4 regions of the Cupriavidus sp. 86D6 genome follow, and region 2 is predicted to be linked to each of the others. Evidence: predicted binding sites of a transcription regulator. Region 2 holds the regulator's gene; each other region holds the start of a gene.

Region 1 (4,935 bases), on a different contig from region 2:
CAACGACTACTACGCCATCCACCCGCGCGGCTATGTGCCACTGCTGCAGCTCGATGACGGGTCGCGCCACAGCGAGGCGTCCGCCCTGCTCCAGTTCATCGCCGACATGGTGCCGGCACGCAACCTGCTGCCGGCGCCCGGCAGCCAGGCCAGGCTGGAGGCCGTGGGCTGGCTGACGCTGATCTCCACCGAACTGCACAAGGTGTTCAGCCCGTGGCTGTGGCACAAGGAAACCGACGCCAGCACCGTCGAGGCCTGCAAGGCCAAGCTGCACAAGCGTTTTGGCGAACTGGACCAACACCTGGCGTCGCGCGATTACCTGCTGGGCAACCAGTTCAGCGTGGCCGATGCGTACTGCTTCACGATCGTCAGTTGGGCCCGGCTGCTGCACCTGAAGCTCGATGCGTACCCGAAGCTGCAGGAATATCTGTCGCGCGTGGCCGCGCGCCCGGCCGTGCAGGCGGCAATGCGTGCCGAGGGCCTGGTGCGCGACTGACGGCGCCGCCCGCAGGTTCAGCGCAGGACCTGCGTGGGCACCTGATAGTGACTGGCGTCGACCAGATCCAGCCCGCACTGGAGCTGCTCGACCCAGTCGATGAACCGCGCCACCATCTGGCGCCCCCGGATCGATGGCCCGTGCTGCGGCACGATGCACTGGATATCGAGCGTGCGCGCCATGGCCGCCCACAGCCGGCAGGCCTTGTTGCCGCTCATGTAGCGGCGGTGGAACCCCAGCATGCGGGCCGCGTGGGCATCGAAATCGGTCACGTCGCCGCGCGCGTCTTCCGTCGAGGTCATCGACGCCCCGAGATCGCCCGAGAACAGGATCCTGCTGATTGGATCGAAAAACTGGAAATTGCCCTCGGAATGCAGGAAATGGGCAGGCACGGCCATGATCGACGACTTGCCCAGCGGCACCACCATGCCCGCATCGGGAATCGGGACAATGCGCCCGGCGGTCTTGCCGGTCTGGCAGAAATGCGGCAGGAAGCGCGCCCAGACCTCGGAGATCAGCACGCGGCTGTCGGACGCCGTCAGCCAGCGCCCCACCGACGCCACGATGTCGGGATCGGCGTGCGACGCCAGTACGTAATCGAGCTGCTTGGGCGCGAAATAGCGGCTGATCGTCATGTACAGCTCGCTATAGGTCATCTGCCCGCCCGGATCGATCAGGGCCGCGTGCCCGTGATTGACCACCAGGAACTGGTTGCTCTGCACCGCATCGCCATGCGTATCGTCGACCAGGTCCGTAAACGCCAGGCAGACATGCCCGTTGCATTCGTAAAGCACCTTGCTCATGACTCCCTCAACCGCTTGTGGTTATTTTTAAGCGGCGAAAGTACTCAGTTGCGCGAGGTTTTCAATTGATGTGAATCAAAAATCCTGGAAAGCGGCCGAAAAAGCCGGACGGGCGCCGGCGGCGGGGCCATTCAGCGCGTGGACAGCAACTCTTCGATCTTGGCCACGAACTGCTTGTCGTCGGGCTTGACCATGCTGTTGTAGCTGCCCACGACCTGGCCCTTGCGGTCGATCAGGTATTTGTAGAAATTCCACTTCGGCGCGGTGCCGGTTTCCTTCGTCAGCAACACGTACATCGGATTGGCTTCGCCGCCGCGCACGTGGGACTTGCCGAGCATCGGGAACTTGACGCCGTAGGTGTTGTAGCAGAAGTCCGAAATTTCCTTCGCCGAACCGGGCTCCTGCGAGAAGTCGTTCGACGGGAAGCCCAGTACCACCAGGCCGCGCTCGCGGTACTTGGCGTAAAGCGCCTCCAGGCCTTCGTATTGCGGCGTGAAGCCGCAATAGCTGGCCGTATTGACCACCAGCACGACCTTGCCGGCGTACTGGCACAGGTTCTGGGGCGATTCGTCCTGCAGACGCGGGAAACGGAAATTCAGCGAAGCCGGGCAGTTGCCGGCCGGCTGTGCCGACACCGTGGCAGACTTGTCTGCCGCGCGGGCAGGGTGCGGCAGCATGGCGGCCGCGGCGGCCAGGCCCAACGCGCCCAGCAGGGCGGTGCGCTGGAGGTGTTGCCGCATCCGGTCCATGTGGACTGCAGTTGCCAGGGTGCGTTCGCGAGACATGGGTACGGGCTCCGGTTTCCTTTAGTGCAGCAAAGTCTACGCTCTCGGGCGATTCGCGTCATGACGCGGGGCGGCAGCGACAGGCGCCGCCGGCCCCGGACCACCTTCAATCCATGTGAATCTTGGCGGCGTGTTCGGTCACGCTGCTGCGCAGTTCCAGGTCCGGCATGCGTCGCACGATGACCAGCGCGATGATGGCCGCGACCGCGCCCGCCGCGAAGATCATGTGAAAGCCCGATTCCACGCCGCCCGCCAGCACCTGGTGCACGGCCGGCGACAGATGAGCCATCGCCTCGCTGCCATGGCGCAGCGAGCCCAGGTCCAGCGCCTGGTTCACGCCCGAGCGCGCCAGCGCGTCGCGGAATTCCATCGCCAGCAGCGTGCCGGCCAGTGCGCCGCCCAAGGCGCTGCCCAGCGAGCGGATCACCAGCAGCGCGCCGGTGCCGGCGCCCATGTCCCGGCGTTCCAGCGCGTTCTGCACCGAAATCAGCGTGCCCACCATCGACATGCCCAGGCCGATGCCGGCAATCGTCATCGCCACCAGTACCAGCGTCGTGGGCACGGCGGCCGTGACCGTGGCCAGCGACACCAGCCCCACGGCGGCGGCCACGTAGCCGCCGGTCAGTATCTCGCGCATGCGGCCCAGGCGAGGCGCCAGCCACGCCACCACGAAGTTGCCGGCCACCGTGGACAGCAGGAACGGCACCACCAGCAGGCCCGACGTCGAGGCATCGGCATCACGCACCAGCTGGAAGTGCAGCGGCAGCGCGAAGATGCACAGGAAGATGTTGAGCGCAGCCAGCGACGAGGCGCCCACGCCCATCACATAGGCGCGGTTGGCGAACAGGCGCGGCGGCAGCATCGGATCGGCGGCGCGCCGTTCCTGCCAGGCCAGCAGCGCCACGGCCACCAGCGTCAGCAAAAGCAGGCCGCCCATTTCCAGCGAGATCCAGTCGAAGGCTTCGCCCGCCCAGCTCATCGCCAGCAGAAAGGCGACGATGGCGACCGCCAGCAGGCTGGCGCCCAGCCAGTCCACCTGCGGCCGGCCGCCCCGGGCACGCAGGTGCGCCAGCCCGCGATAGCACATGGCCATCGCCAGCAGGCCCAGCGGCACGTTGATCCAGAACAGCCAGCGCCACGACATGTGGTCGGACACCCAGCCGCCCACCAGCGGTCCCGCAATCGACGAGACCGCCCAGACCGTCGCAAGGTAGCCCTGGTAGCGGCCGCGCTGGCGCGGCGCCACCACATCGGCGATGGCCGCCTGGGCCAGCGACATCAGCCCGCCGCCGCCCACGCCCTGCAGCGCGCGGAACAGGATCAGCTGCGTCAGCGACTGCGCCAGCGCGCAGGCCACCGATGCGGCGATAAATAGCGAGATCGCCAGCATCAGCAGGCGCCGGCGGCCAAAACTGTCAGACAGCTTGCCGTAGAGCGGTGTGGTGACCGTCGACACGATCAGGTAGGCCGTGACGATCCACGACAGATGGCCGAAACCGTTCAGGTCGTTGGCGATGGCCGGCACGGCCGGAATGACCACGGTCTGGTCGAGCGCGGCCAGCAGGATACAGAGCACGATCCCGCCGATCACGCGCATGATCGCGGCGTGGTCGTGGGCATCGGGAGCGGCGTCCAGCGTGACGGACTGGGAAGGCGAGGGCGATGACATGCAATGGATGCGGATGGTGTGGGGGCGCCGATGGTGCCGCGCAGATCACAAAAACCACAGACCGCACAACATCGACGCGGCCTTATTCAGTGACCGCATAATTATATGCATGCTTAGTATTTTTTCGCTCGAGCCGATTGCCCGCAAAAGGCCGCGATGGGACAAAAACCACAGGCCGAACGACGCCCCCGGGCACGTTCGCCACATGCCCGGGGTTGAGAGGGTGGGATTGGACCGCGCTGAGGGGCGGCTAGCGTGAGCCGCCCGTGATGTAGTGTTCCAGCTGTTCGATGGTGAAACGCTGCTCGCTGATGATGTCGTTGACGAGGTCGCCGATCGACAACATTCCCATCAGCGTGTCGCCATCCATCACCGGCAGGTGACGCAGGCGATGCCTGGTCATCAACGCCATGCAGTCGTCTGTGCTCTGATCGGCACGTACGTAAATCACGGCCGTGGTCATGATTTCCTTGACCAGCGTCTCGCGCGACGTGCGTTGCATCAGGATCACCTTGCGCGCGTAATCCCGTTCGCTCAGGATGCCGACGATCTTGTCGTGTTCCATTACCAGCAGCGCGCCGATGCCCTTGTCGGCCATCAGCTGCAGCGCCGCGTACACCGTCGCCGTGGGTGGAATACTGTAGATGGCGTGATTTGCCTTGTTTTCCAGAACCTGCCGTGCGGTCTTCATGTCACCGACTCCTTGTTGCCGTTTTGGAAACAGTCGCTGCCCAGACGCGATCGATCTGCGGTGCTGCGCAATAGCCCGCACCCCCCGGGGATCTGGCTGCGTGTATCCAGATTAGCAAACGAATGCGCCGCCTTACAGGGTGACTTTCACGAATCTTCGTCGGCCAGTGCTGGCATGGCGCGCGGCGTCAGACAGACGGCGACTCGCCCATCGCCGGCCGGACGGCGCGCGGCTTGCGCTGCCATTGCCGTGCCAGACGGACGATTTCCGGCGGCGGATCGGCGTCGGGGGACGCATGGAACAGCAGCGTCTGCCGCGACTTCGGGCAGCGGCTGGCCACGAAGGCGATGTCATCGGCAAACCCCATGTCGAGCATGGTGTCGGCGGCTTCGAAGATGACCGTGTTCACCGCACGCAGATCCAGGCTGGCCGCATCGATATGGTCGAGCAGGCGTCCCGGGGTGCCGACAACGATATGCGCGCCGTGAATC
Region 2 (4,935 bases):
AGGGCAACCAGGCACTTGGCGCGCCCAACCTGTCCGACAACGTGTGGCTGTATGGCAGTTCGGAGGGCGTGATCGTCGAGGCCATCCTGAAGGGGCACAACGGCCATATGCCGGCTCATGAGGAAATCCTGACGCCCGAACGGATTCGCATGCTGACGGCATACGTCTGGGGCCTGTCGAACAGCAACGCGAACGCCGCATCCACAGGGCAATGACAAACCGTCCCCCGGGGTCCGGAGGCCACGCCATCCGGACCGGGGGCATGAGGGCTGAACAATGAGCGCGCCCCTGGAATCTCCCCCCACTACACGCGAATCAAGCGAGGCCGCCTGGCGGCCCGCACCGCCGCCAAAGCCGGCGGCCGACGCCACCGAAGAGGCCCTGTACGAAGTCCGGCGCAAAATCTACCCGCGCTCGGTCACGGGCGCTTTTTCGAGCTGGCGGGTCTGGCTGGTCATCCTCACGCAACTGGTCTACTACGGCACGCCGTGGCTGCAATGGAACGACCGGCAAGCCGTCCTGTTCGATCTCGGCGCCCGCAAGTTCTACATCTTCGGCCTTGTGCTGTGGCCGCAGGACGTGATCTACCTGGCGGTGCTGCTGGTCATCTCGGCGCTGGCACTGTTCCTGTTCACGGCCATCGCCGGACGGTTGTTCTGCGGGTACGCGTGCCCACAGACCGTCTATACCGAGATCTTCATGTGGATCGAGCGCCGGGTGGAGGGTGACCGCATCGCCCGCATCCGGCTGGACGGCGATCCGTGGAGCCTGCGCAAGATTCGTCTCAAGGCGACCAAGCACGCGCTGTGGATCCTGATCGCGCTGTGGACGGGCTTTACGTTCATCGGCTATTTCGCACCGATCCGCGAACTGGGCGGCGAGGTCCTGCACTGGACCCTCGGTCCGTGGCAGGCGTTCTGGATGCTGTTCTATGCGTTTGCCACGTGGGGCAACGCCGGGTTCATGCGCGAGCAGGTGTGCAAGTACATGTGCCCGTACGCGCGCTTCCAGAGCGTGATGGTGGACCGCGACACCTACGTCGTGACCTATGACGTGGGCCGTGGCGAACCGCGCGGCAGCCGGTCGCGCAAGGCGGACCACCACGCGGCTGGCCTGGGCGACTGCGTGAACTGCAGCATCTGCGTACAGGTGTGTCCGACCGGGATCGACATCCGCGACGGCCTGCAGTACGAGTGCATCGGCTGCGGCGCGTGCATCGACGCCTGCGACCAGGTCATGGACAAGATGGAGTATCCGCGCGGGTTGATCCGGTACACATCGGAAAACGCGATGCGCAAGAAGCTGTCGGCATCGGACGCCCGCAAGCGGCTGATGCGTCCGCGCACGATTGTCTACACGGCGATCTGGCTCGCCTTGACGGCAGGCTTCGTCACATCGCTGGCCATGCGCGCGCCGCTCAAGGTCGACATCATTCGCGATCGTGGCGCGCTCGGGCGCGAAGTGGAAGGGCGCTGGATCGAAAACGTGTACCGGCTGCAACTGATCAACGCCACCGAGGCGCCGATGAAGTTTCACGTGCAGGCGCAGAGCGACGCGTTGCAGGGCATGGTCGTGGAGTACGACCATGGCGCGGAATCGCTGTCGCCCACGTCGAACCGGCTGCTGCCGATCCGGATTCGTGTGCCGATCGACGATGCGAAGCAGGGTACGCACAAGATCGAGGTGACGGTCACCGCCGAGACCGAAACCGATCGGAAAGTGGATATCCGGCAAAGCACGAGTTTCATCGTGCCTCGCGATCTGTGATGCTGTCACGGATGGTGAGCCGGGACGAATGCCAATAGGAGAGCGCAATGACCCAACACCCCGCAAAGCCCTGGTACAGGGAGCCATGGCCCTGGATTTTGATGAGTGGTCCGCTGCTGGCGATGGTCGCTTGCGGTATCACGATCTGGCTGGCAAACACCCATGCCGATGTGCCGGTGAACGATGCCACGCGCCACGGACTAGTGGTCGAGAAGGCCGGTGCCGATCGCGCTGAACCCGCTGCGAGGCGCCCATGAGACTGCGCTGGCTGATGTGGGTGCTATGGCCGGCGTTTCTGATGGGCGGTGCGGCCACGGCGGTGGTGTTCTCGGTGGTGGATCCCGGAGACCTCAGCTTCTTCGGACAACCGGTAGAAGCTTCCCGGCAGGCGATCTACACCGTTGGCTTCCTGGTCGCGTGGTTGTTCTGCGCGTTGTCCAGCGGGCTCACGCTGTACACGATGCCGGTGAAGCTCAGCGACACCGATGAACTCGAATAGCAATGCAGAACAGGCGCTGCAAACAGAAAGGCCGCGCTGGATGGCTCCGGCGCGGCCTTTGTCGTGATGCGTGGCCCTGGCTTTCAGCAGGACCGGCTGTACACCTGCTTGATGCCTGCCATATCGACGAGCTTCACATGTCGCTGACGAATCTGGATCAGGCCTGCTTCGGCAAAGCGCGAGAACAGGCGGCTGACGGTCTCGAGTTTCAGGCCCAGGTAGCTGCCGATTTCCTCGCGGCTCATGCGCAGCACGAACTCGGTGGACGAATAACCGCGCGCCGACAGACGCTCGGACATGTTGACGAGAAACGCAGCCAAACGTTCTTCGGCGCGCATCGATCCGAGCGTGATCAGCATGACCTGGTCCTGCGAGATTTCCTTGCTCATCAGGCGCAGGAACTGGCCTTGCAGCGAGGGAAGGATGCTCGACAGCGATTGCAGGTCGTCGTAGCGTACGACGCAGACTTCGGCGTCTTCCAGCGCGGTGGCGTCGGAGGCGTGCTGCATCTCGCTGAGGCCATCGAGGCCGATGACTTCACCGGGCAGATGGAAGCCCGTGATCTGTGTGCGCCCGTCTTCCATCGTGACGTGCGTCTTCAGTGTGCCAAAGCGAATGGCGTAGACCGCATTGAGCGGTTCGCCCATCCGGTAAAGCGTTTCGCCCTTGTGAACACGCACGCGTTCCTGCACGAGCGTGTCCATCTTCGCCAGGTCTTGTTGCGACATGCCCACGGGCAGGCAAAGCTGGCCCATGGCACACGTTGAGCAACGGGGCGACATCTCGGTGACGGGAATGGAAGTCAACAATTGAAGTGCTCGTTATGAATGCGCTTGCAGCGAGGGCGCGATGCAGGCATTTTACAGCGTCATGTGACGCAGAAGCGAGGAACAGTTGCCTTTTGGTGTGCTTTTAAGCGTTTTTCTGATGGCATTGCTCGGTGGCATGCATTGCGCGGCCATGTGTGGAGGAATTGCTATTGCCGCGGAGCAGAAACAGCACCGCGATGTGGCAATTGTCATACACCGTACCGCTCGTCAGTGGTGGACTGCGCTGTGCATCATGCATGCAGGCCGCATCACGACATACATGCTGCTGGGTGCGGTGATGGGTGCTGTCGGTGCGACGGCGTGGCGGCAGGAGTATCTGCCATTGCAGCGATGGCTTTATGCCGGGGGCAGCATGATGCTGGTACTCACCGGTGTGTGGCTGTTGCGTGGACGCGTGATGCGTTCCGACTGGATCGAGCGGCTCGCCTCTCTGGCCGCCGTGCACGTGGTGCAGCGTGCGCGGGCCATGACCGCCCGACTGCCGGTGCGGCTACGTGGCGAGCGTCGCGCAACGCCGCTGTTGCGCCGATACGGTATGGGTCTGGCCTGGGGGCTGGTGCCTTGCGGAATGATCTATGGCGCATTGGCGCTGGCACTGCTGGCAGGCAACGCGGTGTCGGGCGCGCTGGTGATGGGCGCGTTCGGGCTCGGCACGCTGCCCAACCTGCTGGTGATCTCCGGGCTGTCGGGGTACCTGCGGCAACTCTCGCGCAAACCTGTGGTGCGGGTCGCGTCGGGGCTGCTGGTGATCGGCTTCGGCGTGCTCGGCGTGGCCCGGTCGATCTGGCTCCCGGACACGCTGGCCCAACACGGCTTTTGCGTGGTGTTCTGAATCGGCCACAAGGGCGGGTTGCGGGCGGGGCCGGGAATGCCATACAATCGACGGAACCACGGTATCGCGCCGCACCATTGCTCGGGGCGCCGCTGGGGCCGCATTCCTGATCTGGGGAGCGTGCCCAGGGTTTTTGGCCACTCCGGTGCGCCGAGAACGTCTCAACAGTCCATCCGGTTCAAAAGATCTGGTTAAAAGACCGGCTGCGGTTGGGAAATGGCGCCGGTCAGGGCAGGGTTGCCTGAGCCGATACCGTTTTGTTTCTTGCCGTCTTGGCCATCTGGTGGCCCTGGCGAATGTCCGCCCCGAAGGGAGAAGGCGCGACGCAAGAGGTCCGTTGACTGGTGAAACTGGCCAGCGCCGGACGATCTCCTGCCGGATCGACCCGGCATTTCGATGCAAAAGAACGAGGTGCGCACGGCTGCGCTGCATTAGGCAGGCGAGCTGGCTGCGCGATGAAATGGCGGCGGCTTCGGCCTCGCTGTATCTGCAATCTCCAGTGCTCCGGGATTCGTCCGGGGGCAGGTGCAAAGACAGGCTGCACGCAATCACATGAATACCCAAGAGGCGAAGATCGTCCTCGAGACCGCGCTGATCTGTGCGCAGGAGCCGCTGCGCGTTGGCGATCTGCGACGGTTGTTTGCCGACGACGTCGGTGCCGACACGATCCGAGTGCTGCTCGAGGAACTGCGGCAGGACTGGCAGCCGCGCGGGGTCGAACTCGTGGCGCTGGCCAGCGGCTGGCGCTTCCAGAGCCGCCCCGAGATGCGGGAATTTCTCGACCGGCTGAATCCGGAAAAGCCCCCCAAGTACTCGCGTGCGGTCATGGAGACCCTGGCGATCATCGCGTATCGCCAGCCTGTCACCCGTGGCGATATCGAGGAAATCCGGGGCGTGACGGTCAGCACGGACGTGATCAAGAAACTCGAGGATCGCAGCTGGATCGAAGTCATCGGCCATCGCGACGTGCCCGGTCGTCCCGCCTTGTACGCGACGACCAAGGCGTT
Region 3 (4,935 bases), on a different contig from region 2:
GCCGGCTGTACCGGACCGGCGAGGGTTTGAGCGGGGCTTCGGCCCCGTTTTTTTATGTCTGCTGCCGATGTGGGTCAGCCGCCCACGTTGAACAGCGCCAGCAGGCCCAGCACCAGGAAGATCGCCGCGGCAATCTTGTGCACCAGCGCGATTGGCATCTTGTTGGCAAAGCGGTCGCCCAGCAGCACGGCCGGCGCGTTGGCCAGCATCATGCCGAACGTCGTGCCCGCCACCACAGCCAGCACTTCACCATGGAAGCGCGCCGCCAGGGCCACCGTGGCGATCTGCGTCTTGTCGCCCATCTCGGCGAAGAAGAACGCCACGATCGTCGTGCCCAGGATGCCCAGCGCGCCCTTGACCGGCTTGGCTTCCTCGGCGTCGTCGAGCTTGTCCGGAATCAGCATCCAGCCTGCCATCGCAATAAAGCCAAGGCCAAGGATCCAGCGCAGCAGGTTGGCGCCCAGCATGCCGGTGATCCAGCCGCCCAGCGCGCCGGCAAAGCCGTGGTTGACCAGCGTGGCGATCAGGATGCCGAGAATGATGGGAAGGGGCTTGCGATACCGTGCGGCCAGCACGAGCGACAGCAGCTGCGTCTTGTCACCCATTTCGGCGAGCGCGACGATACCTGTGGAGACGAGGAACGATTCCATTTTTATTGGTGCATGAACCGGGCCGCAAACGCATCTCGCGAGATGCCAATGACACACACCTTTCCCGGCCCGGCCAGAAAGGTATGGTCATCGGTCTCGCCAGGCGTCGGACACAAGGTCCTTGGCTGCGCACGCCATAACCGCCTGCCATGTCGGCATTTGGTCAAGTCTGTTGACGTACGCCCCTGTCTTCCGGGTGCCGCATTGCGCGGCGCGGTGAGATCAGGGCGGCTACTCCCCAATGGAAGCCCGCATTGTAGCCAGACCGAAGGATGATGTCCATCAATCTGGCGTTTTTACGATACTTTGCGAATGATTCTCAGGTCGGGACCGGGCTGTTCTCGCTGGTCTGCCGACCGCGGAAATCGGTCCAGCACAGTGCCTTGAAGTCATAGAGCTTGCAGCGCCGCGCGGTCTGGAAGTACCAGCGCCACGAGAAGTTCTCGATGATGATGCGTCCCGGCAGCGCGTGCTCCAGCAGCGCCTGGGCGCGCTTGAGCTGGTACAGCGGCACGCTCATGTCCACGTGGTGTGCCGTGTGCTCCATGATGTGATGCAGTGCCGCGCCAATCCCCATGCCGAAGCGCAGATGCACGGTGGTCGACACGAACGGCTGGGCCTTGGCCCACATCGGCTTGGTGTCGTACCAAGCCACGCTCGTATGCGTGTGGTGGACATAGAGCACGAAGCCGACCGTGGTGTTCCAGACCAGGAAGGGCAGCACGAAGCCGGTGCCGATCATCAGCAGCACGGACTGGTCCGTGGCAATGGCCAGCCACGCCAGCGCGCCGATCCACAGCGCGCCGAAGGCCGCGACGAGCGCGCAGTCCCACATGAAGACCGCCCGGCGCGTGGCCATCTGGCGCTTGCTCGGGAAGAACAGCTTGAACCACCAGATTTCGATCAGGTAGTACAGCCCGGCGCCGAAGCCGTTGCGGTAGATGCGTTCCATCACGCGGCGACGGCGCGGCAGCGCGCGGAATTCCTCGAGCGAGTAGGGCGCCCAGACGAAGTCGAAGCCCTTCAGGTTCGTGTAGCCGTGATGCACGACGTTATGGCCCACTTCCCACAGGCTGTATGGCGTCAGCGACGGCAGGAAGGTCAGCCGGCCCAGCCATTTGTTCAGGCCGCGATGGTCCGTCAGGCTCTGGTGGCAGGCATCGTGGCCGATGATGAACAGCCGCGCGATGATCAGGCCGGCCAGCACGCCCAGGCCCACCTTGGCCCACCATGCCGACAGCAGCACCACGCCGGCCAGCACGGCCGCGAACAGCGCGTAGTCGAACGCGAACAGGCACAGCGCGCGCGACGTGCTGCGCCGGCCCAGCGGGATCAGCCAGCCGCGGATGGTCTTGCGATTGGGAAATGGTGCCTCGAAGGCGATCGGTTCCGGCAGGGGAACGTCGCCGGAAGGGCGGGTCTGTCGGGAGGGGCCGGGTGCGGCCGCCGTGCCGATGTCTTGGGCATCGGCAGGGGAAATGGTGTCGGATCGGGCAGTCATCGATGGTCCAGCGAGTCGGAATGCGGTGGCGCCCAGTCTTCGAGGGCGCACGGATGCGACAGGCTAGAAGGGTTTGATGACGGTTGTGTTGATTCCAGTCAATACAAGACCTCTAAAAGGGGCTTTTCGTTCGCATGCGACCGAAAAGCCCCTTGTCGAAGTGGCGAGCCGTCGTCAGGCTGCCAGTGGCGCATCGGCCGTAGCCTGCTCGCCCATGATGTAGACGCTGTCGATCACGCGGTCGTCGCCCAGCATCGCAAACGCGAACAGTTGCTCCTCCAGCGATGCAGAGCGATGGCTGCGGCGCGCGATCAGCGGCGTGGCCTCGGGGTCCAGCACCACGAAGTCCGCCTCGCAGCCCGGCTCGAAGCTGCCGATACGGTCCTGCCAGCCCAGCGCCTCGGCGGCGGCGCGCGTGGCCAGGTAGAACATGCGCAGCGCGGTCAGGTGATAGCCGCCCATGCGGGCCACCTTGTGGGCCGCGTTCATCGTGCGGAACATCGAGAACGACGTGCCGCCGCCCACGTCGGTGGCCAGCGTCACGTTCAGGCGGTTGGCGTCGGACTGGTGGAAGTCATAGAACCCGCTGCCCAGGAACAGGTTCGACGTGGGGCAGTGCGCCACGGCCGCGCCGCTGTCGGCCAGCCGGCGGCGGTCCTCGGGGTCCAGGTAGATTGCGTGGCCGTAGAACGCACCCGGACGCAGCAGGTTGTAGCGGTCGTAGACGTCCAGGTAGCTGCGGGCGTCGGGAAACAGCTCGCCCACCCATTTCACCTCGTCGCGGTTCTCGGCCACGTGCGTCTGGATAAACACGTCGTCGTGGGCGCGGGCCAGTTCGCCGCAGGCGGCCAGTTGCGCTTCGGTCGATGTCGGCGCAAAGCGCGGCGTGATGGCATAGGCCAGGCGGTCCTTGCCGTGCCACTTCGAGATCAGGTCGGCCGATTCGCGCGCGCCGGACTCGGCGGTGTCGCGCAGGAAGTCGGGGCAGTTGCGATCCATCAGCACCTTGCCCGTGATCATGCGCATGTTGCGCGCCTGGCTGGCCGCGAACAGGCCGTCGGCCGAGGCGGCGTGCACGGTGCTCCAGACCATGGCCGTGGTGGTGCCGTTGCGCAGCAGTTCGTCGGTGAAGAAGTCGGCCACGCCGCGCGCATAGGCGGCGTCGCTGAAGCGGCGTTCCTCGGGGAACGTGTAGGTGTCGAGCCAGTGCAGCAGGCCCGGCGACGGCGACGCGATGATGTCGGTCTGCGGATAGTGGATGTGCGTGTCGATGAAGCCCGGCACGATCAGCTTGCCGCGATGGTCGATCACCTCGGCACCGGCGGGAATCTCGCCCGCCAGGCTGTCGTACGATCCGGCGGCGGCAACGTGGCCGGCCGTCACGATCAGCAGGCCGTCTTCCCAATACTGATAGGCATCGTCATGAAACTGCGGGTCGCGCAGGAAATGAAGGATGCGGCCGCGGATGGCGCGGGTGACGGCACCATGGGTGCCGGAGGCGGGGGAAGTCGTCGTCATCGTCTTGTCTCGGGGCGGCCGGCGCCCCGCCCGTGCCTGGCTGGCAGCGGGCGCGGCATCCGGCGTTCTGGGTATGCGCCCGCTTTAGCTCGTGGAAGTCACGTGGGCCGTCGCGGGCGGGGTCATGGGCGCGGCCGACCAGAAATGGTCGACCTCCGCCAGGAATTCGGCCTTCTGCACGGCAGGCAGGAAGGCCGCTTCAAAACTGTTGCGCGCCAGCTTGTGGGCGTCGGCCGCATCCAGCGGCAGCGCGTCGAACGTGGCTTCCCAGTTGGCGTTCATGTAGCCGCCAAAGTAGGCCGGATCGTCCGAGTGCAGCGTCACGGCCACGCCGGCATCGAGCAGCTGCTTGAGCGAATGGTCGCGCAGGTCCGGATACACCTTCAGCTTCTGGTTCGACAGCGGGCACACGGTCAGCGCAATGCGTTCGCGCGCCAGCCGCGCTACCAGCGCGGCATCGTCGATGGCACGCACGCCATGGTCGATGCGCTCGACCTTGAGGATGTCCAGCGCGTCGGTCACGTACTGGGCCGGGCCTTCTTCGCCGGCGTGCGCCACCAGGTGCAGGCCCAGCGTCTTCGCCTTGGCGAACACGCGCGCGAACTTCTCGGGCGGGTTGCCGCGTTCGGACGAATCCAGGCCCACGCCGACAAAGCGGTCGCGGTAGGGCAGTGCGGCCTCCAGCGTGGCAAACGCGTCTTCCTCCGAAAGGTGGCGCAGGAAGCACAGGATCAGGCTGCTGGAAAAATCGTATTCGGTGCGGGCCTGCGCCAGTGCGTCGGAAATGCCGTCGATCACGGTGCCGATCGGCACGCCGCGCTCGGTATGGGTCTGCGGATCGAAGAAGATCTCGGCATGGCGCACGTTGTCGGCCACGGCGCGCTTGACGTAGTCCATCGTCATGTCGAAGAAATCTTCCTCGGTCAGCAGCACGCTGGCGCCGGCGTAGTAGATGTCCAGGAACGATTGCAGGTCGGTGAACGCGTAGGCCGCGCGCAGCGCCTCCACGTCGGCGTAGGCCAGCTTGACGTGGTTGCGCTGGGCCAGCCGGAAGATCAGCTCGGGTTCGAGCGTGCCTTCGATATGCACGTGCAGTTCGGCCTTGGGGGTACGGCGGATCTTGTCCGCCAGCGCGGCATCGATGGTCATGGGGCCTCTTTTCTATGCTGACAGCCGGATCACGGCTGTGCTGTTACGGAAGCACCGCCTCCAGCCGGTTGGCACGCAGCGCGGCGATGCGCTGCTCGCGAACCTGCAACAGCTGGG
Region 4 (4,935 bases), on a different contig from region 2:
CACCGCAAAGAGCATGCGCAGCGTGATGACCATCACGGCATCCACGCTGTAGCGGTACATGAGCTTGGCCACGATGGCCTTGGCGGAAAACAGCACGGCGCCGACGGCCGCGGTGGCAAGTCCGACGCGCTGTGCGACAGGCACTTCGGCGGACGGGGAGAGGGACTTCTGGGAAGCAGGCACGGGGACGCTGGAATCTTGACGCCGGGCCGCGCCCACGCTCAACGCAGGCGGCACGGCGGAACCCGCCGATTGTATGTCAAAAGCCGCCAGTGCTCGGGGCGCCGGCCCGGCGCCGGGGCATCCGGCGGCAATGCCTGCTTTCCCATACAATGGGTCGCGCCGGGCCACGCACCGTCATGGTGCGTGCACTGGCCATATAACAACATTTCGGAGATTCCCGAGCCATGCCGCTCCATCGCCTTGCCGCGCGCCGTCGCGTTTTCCTGTCCGCCACCGTTCGTACCGCACTGGCCGCATCCGTCCTGCCGATGCTGGCCGGCGCCGGCAGTGCCCTGGCCGCCGACGCCTTCCCGAGCAAACCCATCCGCTTCGTCGTGCCCTACGCGGCGGGCGGCACCACCGACCTGGTGGCGCGCACCGTCGGCCAGCGCGTTGCCGAGAAGCTGGGGCAGCCCGTGGTCATCGAGAACCGGCCCGGCGCGGGCGGCAACATCGGCATGGAAGCCGTGGCCAAGGCGCCTGCCGATGGCTACACGATCGGCTTTGGGGCCATTTCGACCAACGCGCTGAACCCGCATATCTACAAGCACGTACCGTTCGATCCGCGCCGCGATTTCACGGCCATCAGCCTGCTGGGCACCTCGACCATCGTGCTGGAAGTGAACAACGACCTGCCCGTGAAGACGGTGCCGGAACTGATCGCCTATGCCAAGGCGCATCCGGGCCTGACCTATGCCACGGCGGGCACCGGCACGTCGATGCACCTGGCCGGCGCGATGTTCTCGCAGATGACGCAGACCGGGCTGGTCCATGTGCCTTACAAGGGCAGCAGCCCGGCCATCAACGACATGCTGGGCGGTCATATCCAGGTGATGTTCGACAACCTGCCCGCGTCGCTGCCCCATATCCAGGCCGGCAAGCTGCGCGCGCTGGCCGTGGCGGGCAAGACGCGCTCGCCGTCGCTGCCCAACGTGCCCACGCTGGCCGAAGCCGGCCTCCCCGGCTACGCCGTGGAACCGTGGTTTGGCGTGTATGGCCCGGCCAACCTGCCCGCGCCGGTGACCCAGGCCCTGAACGCCGCCTTCGTCGAAGCCCTGGCCCGTCCCGACGTGCGCGACAAGCTGGCCCAGGCCGGTTTCAACCCGAAGGGATCGAGCGCCACCGAGCTGCAGGCGCTGACGCAAACCGAGTACGAGCGGTTCGGAAAGGTCGCAAAATCGGCGGCCATCACGGTGGACTGACCGCCGAGCCGCCTCGCTCGGCCCGGCGCGCATCCATTACAATCGCGCTGCATCGGGCCCTCTCGCCTCAGGGAGGGCCCCTACCGTTTGCCGAGCCCGCCATGAAACAGGATCCCCGCTTCCCCAACCTCTTCATCCTCGATCACCCGCTGATCCAGCACAAGCTGTCGCACATGCGCGACAAGGAAACGTCGACACGCACGTTCCGCGAGCTGCTGCGCGAGATCACGCTGCTGATGGGCTACGAGATCACGCGCAACCTGCCGCTGACCACGCGCCGCATCGAGACCCCGCTGGTGGAAGTGGACGCCCCCGTCATCGCCGGCAAGAAGCTGACGATCGTGCCGGTGCTGCGCGCCGGCGTGGGCATGAGCGACGGCCTGGTGGAGCTGATTCCGTCGGCGCGGATCGGCCACATCGGCGTGTACCGCGACGAACAGCACCGCCCGGTGGAGTATCTGGTGCGCCTGCCGGACCTGGAAGACCGCTCGTTCATCCTGTGCGATCCGATGGTGGCCACCGGCTACTCGGCCGCGCATGCGGTGGACGTGCTCAAGCGCCGGGGCGTCCCCGACGAAGCCATCACGTTCGTGGCGCTGGTCGCCGCGCCGGAAGGCGTCGAAGTGTTTCAGAAGGCGCATCCGGGCGTGAAGCTGTTCGTTGCGTCGCTGGACAGCCATCTGGACGCGCACGCCTATATCGTGCCGGGCCTCGGCGATGCGGGCGACCGCCTGTTCGGCACCAAGAACTGAGTGCCTGTGACGCCGGCTGGCGTTGTCCGAGCCGGCGGCATTTGATGCGCCTCAATGTTGATGGGGGCGGGCTGATCCAGACTGGAATGCCGTCTACGGCATATTCCAAGCAAGGAGCCACCCCATGGAAGCACTGAAAATCCTCACCTCCACGGCGACCGGCCTGGCCAGCCTGGCCGTCATCGCATTCATCATCGGCATGGCCGCCTTCTATGCCTGCCTGTTCGCCCGCAAGGCGCGCGAGGATGCGGAAGCGGCCAGGCGCGGCTCGGAATCATCGGGTCGCCCGCAATAAAAGACGCCCGCGCAATGCGGGCGTTTCCACATGGCGGCCCTGGCGGATGATTACTTTTTCTTGCCGCCGCCCAGCAGGCTGCCCAGCACACCGCGAATCAGTTCGCGCCCGACCTGCGACCCCACCGTACGGGCCGCCGACTTGGCCACCGACTCCAGGATCGAATCGCCACGCCCGGTCTTGCCCGTGCCGCGCGTGAGCGAGCCCCAGACTTCACCGACCCAGCCGCCCTCTTCCTGTGCCGGGGCGCCGCCCGGCTGGGCGCCAGGCTTCGGGGGAACCTTCGCATCGGCCGGCGTGCCGTTGGAGGCCTGCGCCACGGCGCCACGCAGTTTTTCGTAGGCCGATTCGCGGTCGATGGTCTGCTCGTACGTGCCGGCCACCAGCGAACTGGCGATCAGCGCCTTGCGTTCGTCGTCGTTGACCGGACCGATCCGGCTGCCCGGCGCCAGCACCCAGGCGCGCTCGGTCACGCCCGGCGTGCCCTTGGCATCGAGGCACGACACCAGCGCCTCGCCCACGCCCAGCTCGCCGATCACCTGTTCCAGATCCAGCTTCGGATTGGCCCGCATGGTCGTGGCCGCCACCTTGACCGCCTTCTGGTCGCGCGGCGTGAAGGCGCGCAGCGCGTGCTGTACGCGGTTGCCCAGCTGGCCCAGCACGGTGTCGGGGATATCCACGGGATTCTGCGTCACGAAATACACCCCCACGCCCTTGGACCGCACCAGCCGCACCACCTGCTCGATCTTGTCGAGCAGCGCCTTGGGGGCGTCGTTGAACAGCAGATGCGCCTCGTCGAAGAAGAACACGAGCTTGGGCTTGTCGAGATCGCCGGCCTCGGGCAGCTTTTCGAACAATTCCGATAGCATCCAGAGCAGGAAGGTGGCATAGAGGCGCGGCGCGTTCATCAGCTTGTCGGCCGCCAGGATATTGACGACGCCCTGGCCCTTCTCGGTCTGGATAAAGTCGTCCAGGTTCAGCATCGGTTCGCCGAAGAACCTGTCGGCGCCCTGCGATTCCAGCGCCACCAGGCCACGCTGGATGGCGCCGATCGACGCCGACGAGATATTGCCGTACTCGGTGGTGAACTGGCTGGCGTTGTCGCCCACGTACTGCAGCATCGCGCGCAGGTCCTTGGCATCGAGCAGCAGCAGGCCGCCGGCATCGGCAATGCGGAACACCAGGTTCAGCACGCCCTGCTGGGTGTCGTTGAGTTCCAGCATGCGCGACAGCAGCAGCGGGCCCATGTGCGACACCGTGGCGCGCACCGGATGGCCTTTTTCGCCGAACACGTCCCACAGCGTGGTCGGGCATCCGCCCCACACCGGCTCGGGCAGGCCGTGTTCCGCCAGGCGGGCCTTCAGCTTGTCCGATGGCTGGCCCGGCTGGGAAATGCCGGTCAGGTCACCTTTGACGTCGGCCATGAACACCGGCACGCCCAGCCGCGAGAAGCCCTGCGCCAGGGTCTGCAGCGTGACGGTCTTGCCGGTGCCGGTGGCGCCGGTGATCAGGCCGTGCCGGTTGCCCATTTCAGGCAGCAGCACCATTTCGTGGTCGGCGTTCTTGGCGATAAGGATGGGATCGGCCATGGCGGGGTCTCGTCGGTCGGCGGTCGGGGCAGGAAACAGGTGCGCTGCGGATAGGGAACGGGTACGGGCAGGGCAAACAACCCATACATGGCACTGCGGCGGCAGGGGCGCGTGATAAAATCCTGCGCTGATTATAGCCAGCAGATTGGCACATCAATCACATGGCGTGGCCGCCGGATCGTCAGGATTCGTCCCAGAGACCCATCCGGCCCGGCCCCGCCGGCGCAATGCCGCCGGGTTCCCACACCACACGACACGTTTTCCGCTTCGGAGAGAAACATGGCCGGTCATTCCAAATGGGCCAACATCAAACACAAGAAAGCTGCCGCTGACGCCAAGCGCGGCAAGATCTGGACACGCCTGATCAAGGAAATCACCGTGGCCGCCAAGCTCGGCGGCGGTGACATCGATTCGAACCCGCGCCTGCGCCTGGCCATGGAAAAGGCCATGGACGCCAACATGCCCAAGGACAACATCCAGCGGGCGATCCAGCGTGGCGTGGGTGGCCTGGAAGGCGCCAACTACGAAGAAATCCGCTACGAGGGCTACGGCCTGGCCGGCGCCGCCATCATCGTCGACTGCCTGACCGACAACCGCACCCGTACCGTGGCCGAAGTGCGCCACGCGTTCTCGAAGCACGGCGGCAACATGGGCACCGAGGGTTCGGTGGCGTTCATGTTCACGCACTGCGGCCAGTTCCTGTTCGCGCCGGAAACGCCCGAGGACAAGCTGATGGACGCCGCGCTCGAAGCCGGCGCCGACGACGTGGTGACCAACGACGACGGCTCGATCGAAGTCACCTGCCCGCCCAACGATTTCGGCGCGGTCAAGGCTGCCCTGGAAGCGGCCGGCTTCAAGGCCGAACTGGCCGACGT

The links. Region 2 encodes FNR, which switches genes on or off when oxygen is low (the NO sensors DNR and NnrR bind a similar motif). Its sites were predicted from a motif close to TTGATNNNNATCAA; they were not measured.
Region 1: AC3G88_RS16335 (oxygen-binding di-iron domain-containing protein) is a predicted target of FNR. The motif match lies at 1,365-1,378, and genes of this name have one in related genera.
Region 3: AC3G88_RS07715 (fatty acid desaturase) is a predicted target of FNR. The motif match lies at 2,240-2,253, and genes of this name have one in related genera.
Region 4: AC3G88_RS07340 (DUF3149 domain-containing protein) is a predicted target of FNR. The motif match lies at 2,218-2,231, and genes of this name have one in related genera.

Annotation. Positions count from the first base shown of each region.
Region 1 is NZ_JBYPSB010000006.1:165,898-170,832, forward strand. Features, by position in the region: gene gstA (glutathione transferase GstA) at 1-496, shown strand, start outside; gene AC3G88_RS16335 (oxygen-binding di-iron domain-containing protein) at 514-1,299, opposite strand; gene AC3G88_RS16340 (glutathione peroxidase) at 1,431-2,048, opposite strand; gene AC3G88_RS16345 (MDR family MFS transporter) at 2,191-3,681, opposite strand; gene AC3G88_RS16350 (CBS domain-containing protein) at 4,004-4,444, opposite strand; gene AC3G88_RS16355 (DEAD/DEAH box helicase) at 4,632-4,935, opposite strand, start outside.
Region 2 is NZ_JBYPSB010000001.1:1,000,276-1,005,210, forward strand. Features, by position in the region: gene ccoP (cytochrome-c oxidase, cbb3-type subunit III) at 1-215, shown strand, start outside; gene ccoG (cytochrome c oxidase accessory protein CcoG) at 277-1,767, shown strand; gene AC3G88_RS04595 (hypothetical protein) at 1,815-2,024, shown strand; gene AC3G88_RS04600 (hypothetical protein) at 2,021-2,266, shown strand; gene fnr (fumarate/nitrate reduction transcriptional regulator Fnr) at 2,350-3,075, opposite strand; gene AC3G88_RS04610 (sulfite exporter TauE/SafE family protein) at 3,161-3,928, shown strand; gene scpB (SMC-Scp complex subunit ScpB) at 4,481-4,935, shown strand, end outside.
Region 3 is NZ_JBYPSB010000002.1:572,068-577,002, forward strand. Features, by position in the region: gene AC3G88_RS07710 (TMEM165/GDT1 family protein) at 75-650, opposite strand; yybP-ykoY riboswitch at 681-902, opposite strand; gene AC3G88_RS07715 (fatty acid desaturase) at 970-2,151, opposite strand; gene guaD (guanine deaminase) at 2,326-3,669, opposite strand; gene AC3G88_RS07725 (adenosine deaminase) at 3,754-4,818, opposite strand; gene xdhC (xanthine dehydrogenase accessory protein XdhC) at 4,862-4,935, opposite strand, start outside.
Region 4 is NZ_JBYPSB010000002.1:496,832-501,766, reverse strand. Features, by position in the region: gene AC3G88_RS07355 (DMT family transporter) at 1-144, opposite strand, end outside; gene AC3G88_RS07350 (Bug family tripartite tricarboxylate transporter substrate binding protein) at 408-1,424, shown strand; gene upp (uracil phosphoribosyltransferase) at 1,526-2,176, shown strand; gene AC3G88_RS07340 (DUF3149 domain-containing protein) at 2,301-2,471, shown strand; gene AC3G88_RS07335 (helicase HerA-like C-terminal domain-containing protein) at 2,522-4,060, opposite strand; gene AC3G88_RS07330 (YebC/PmpR family DNA-binding transcriptional regulator) at 4,340-4,935, shown strand, end outside.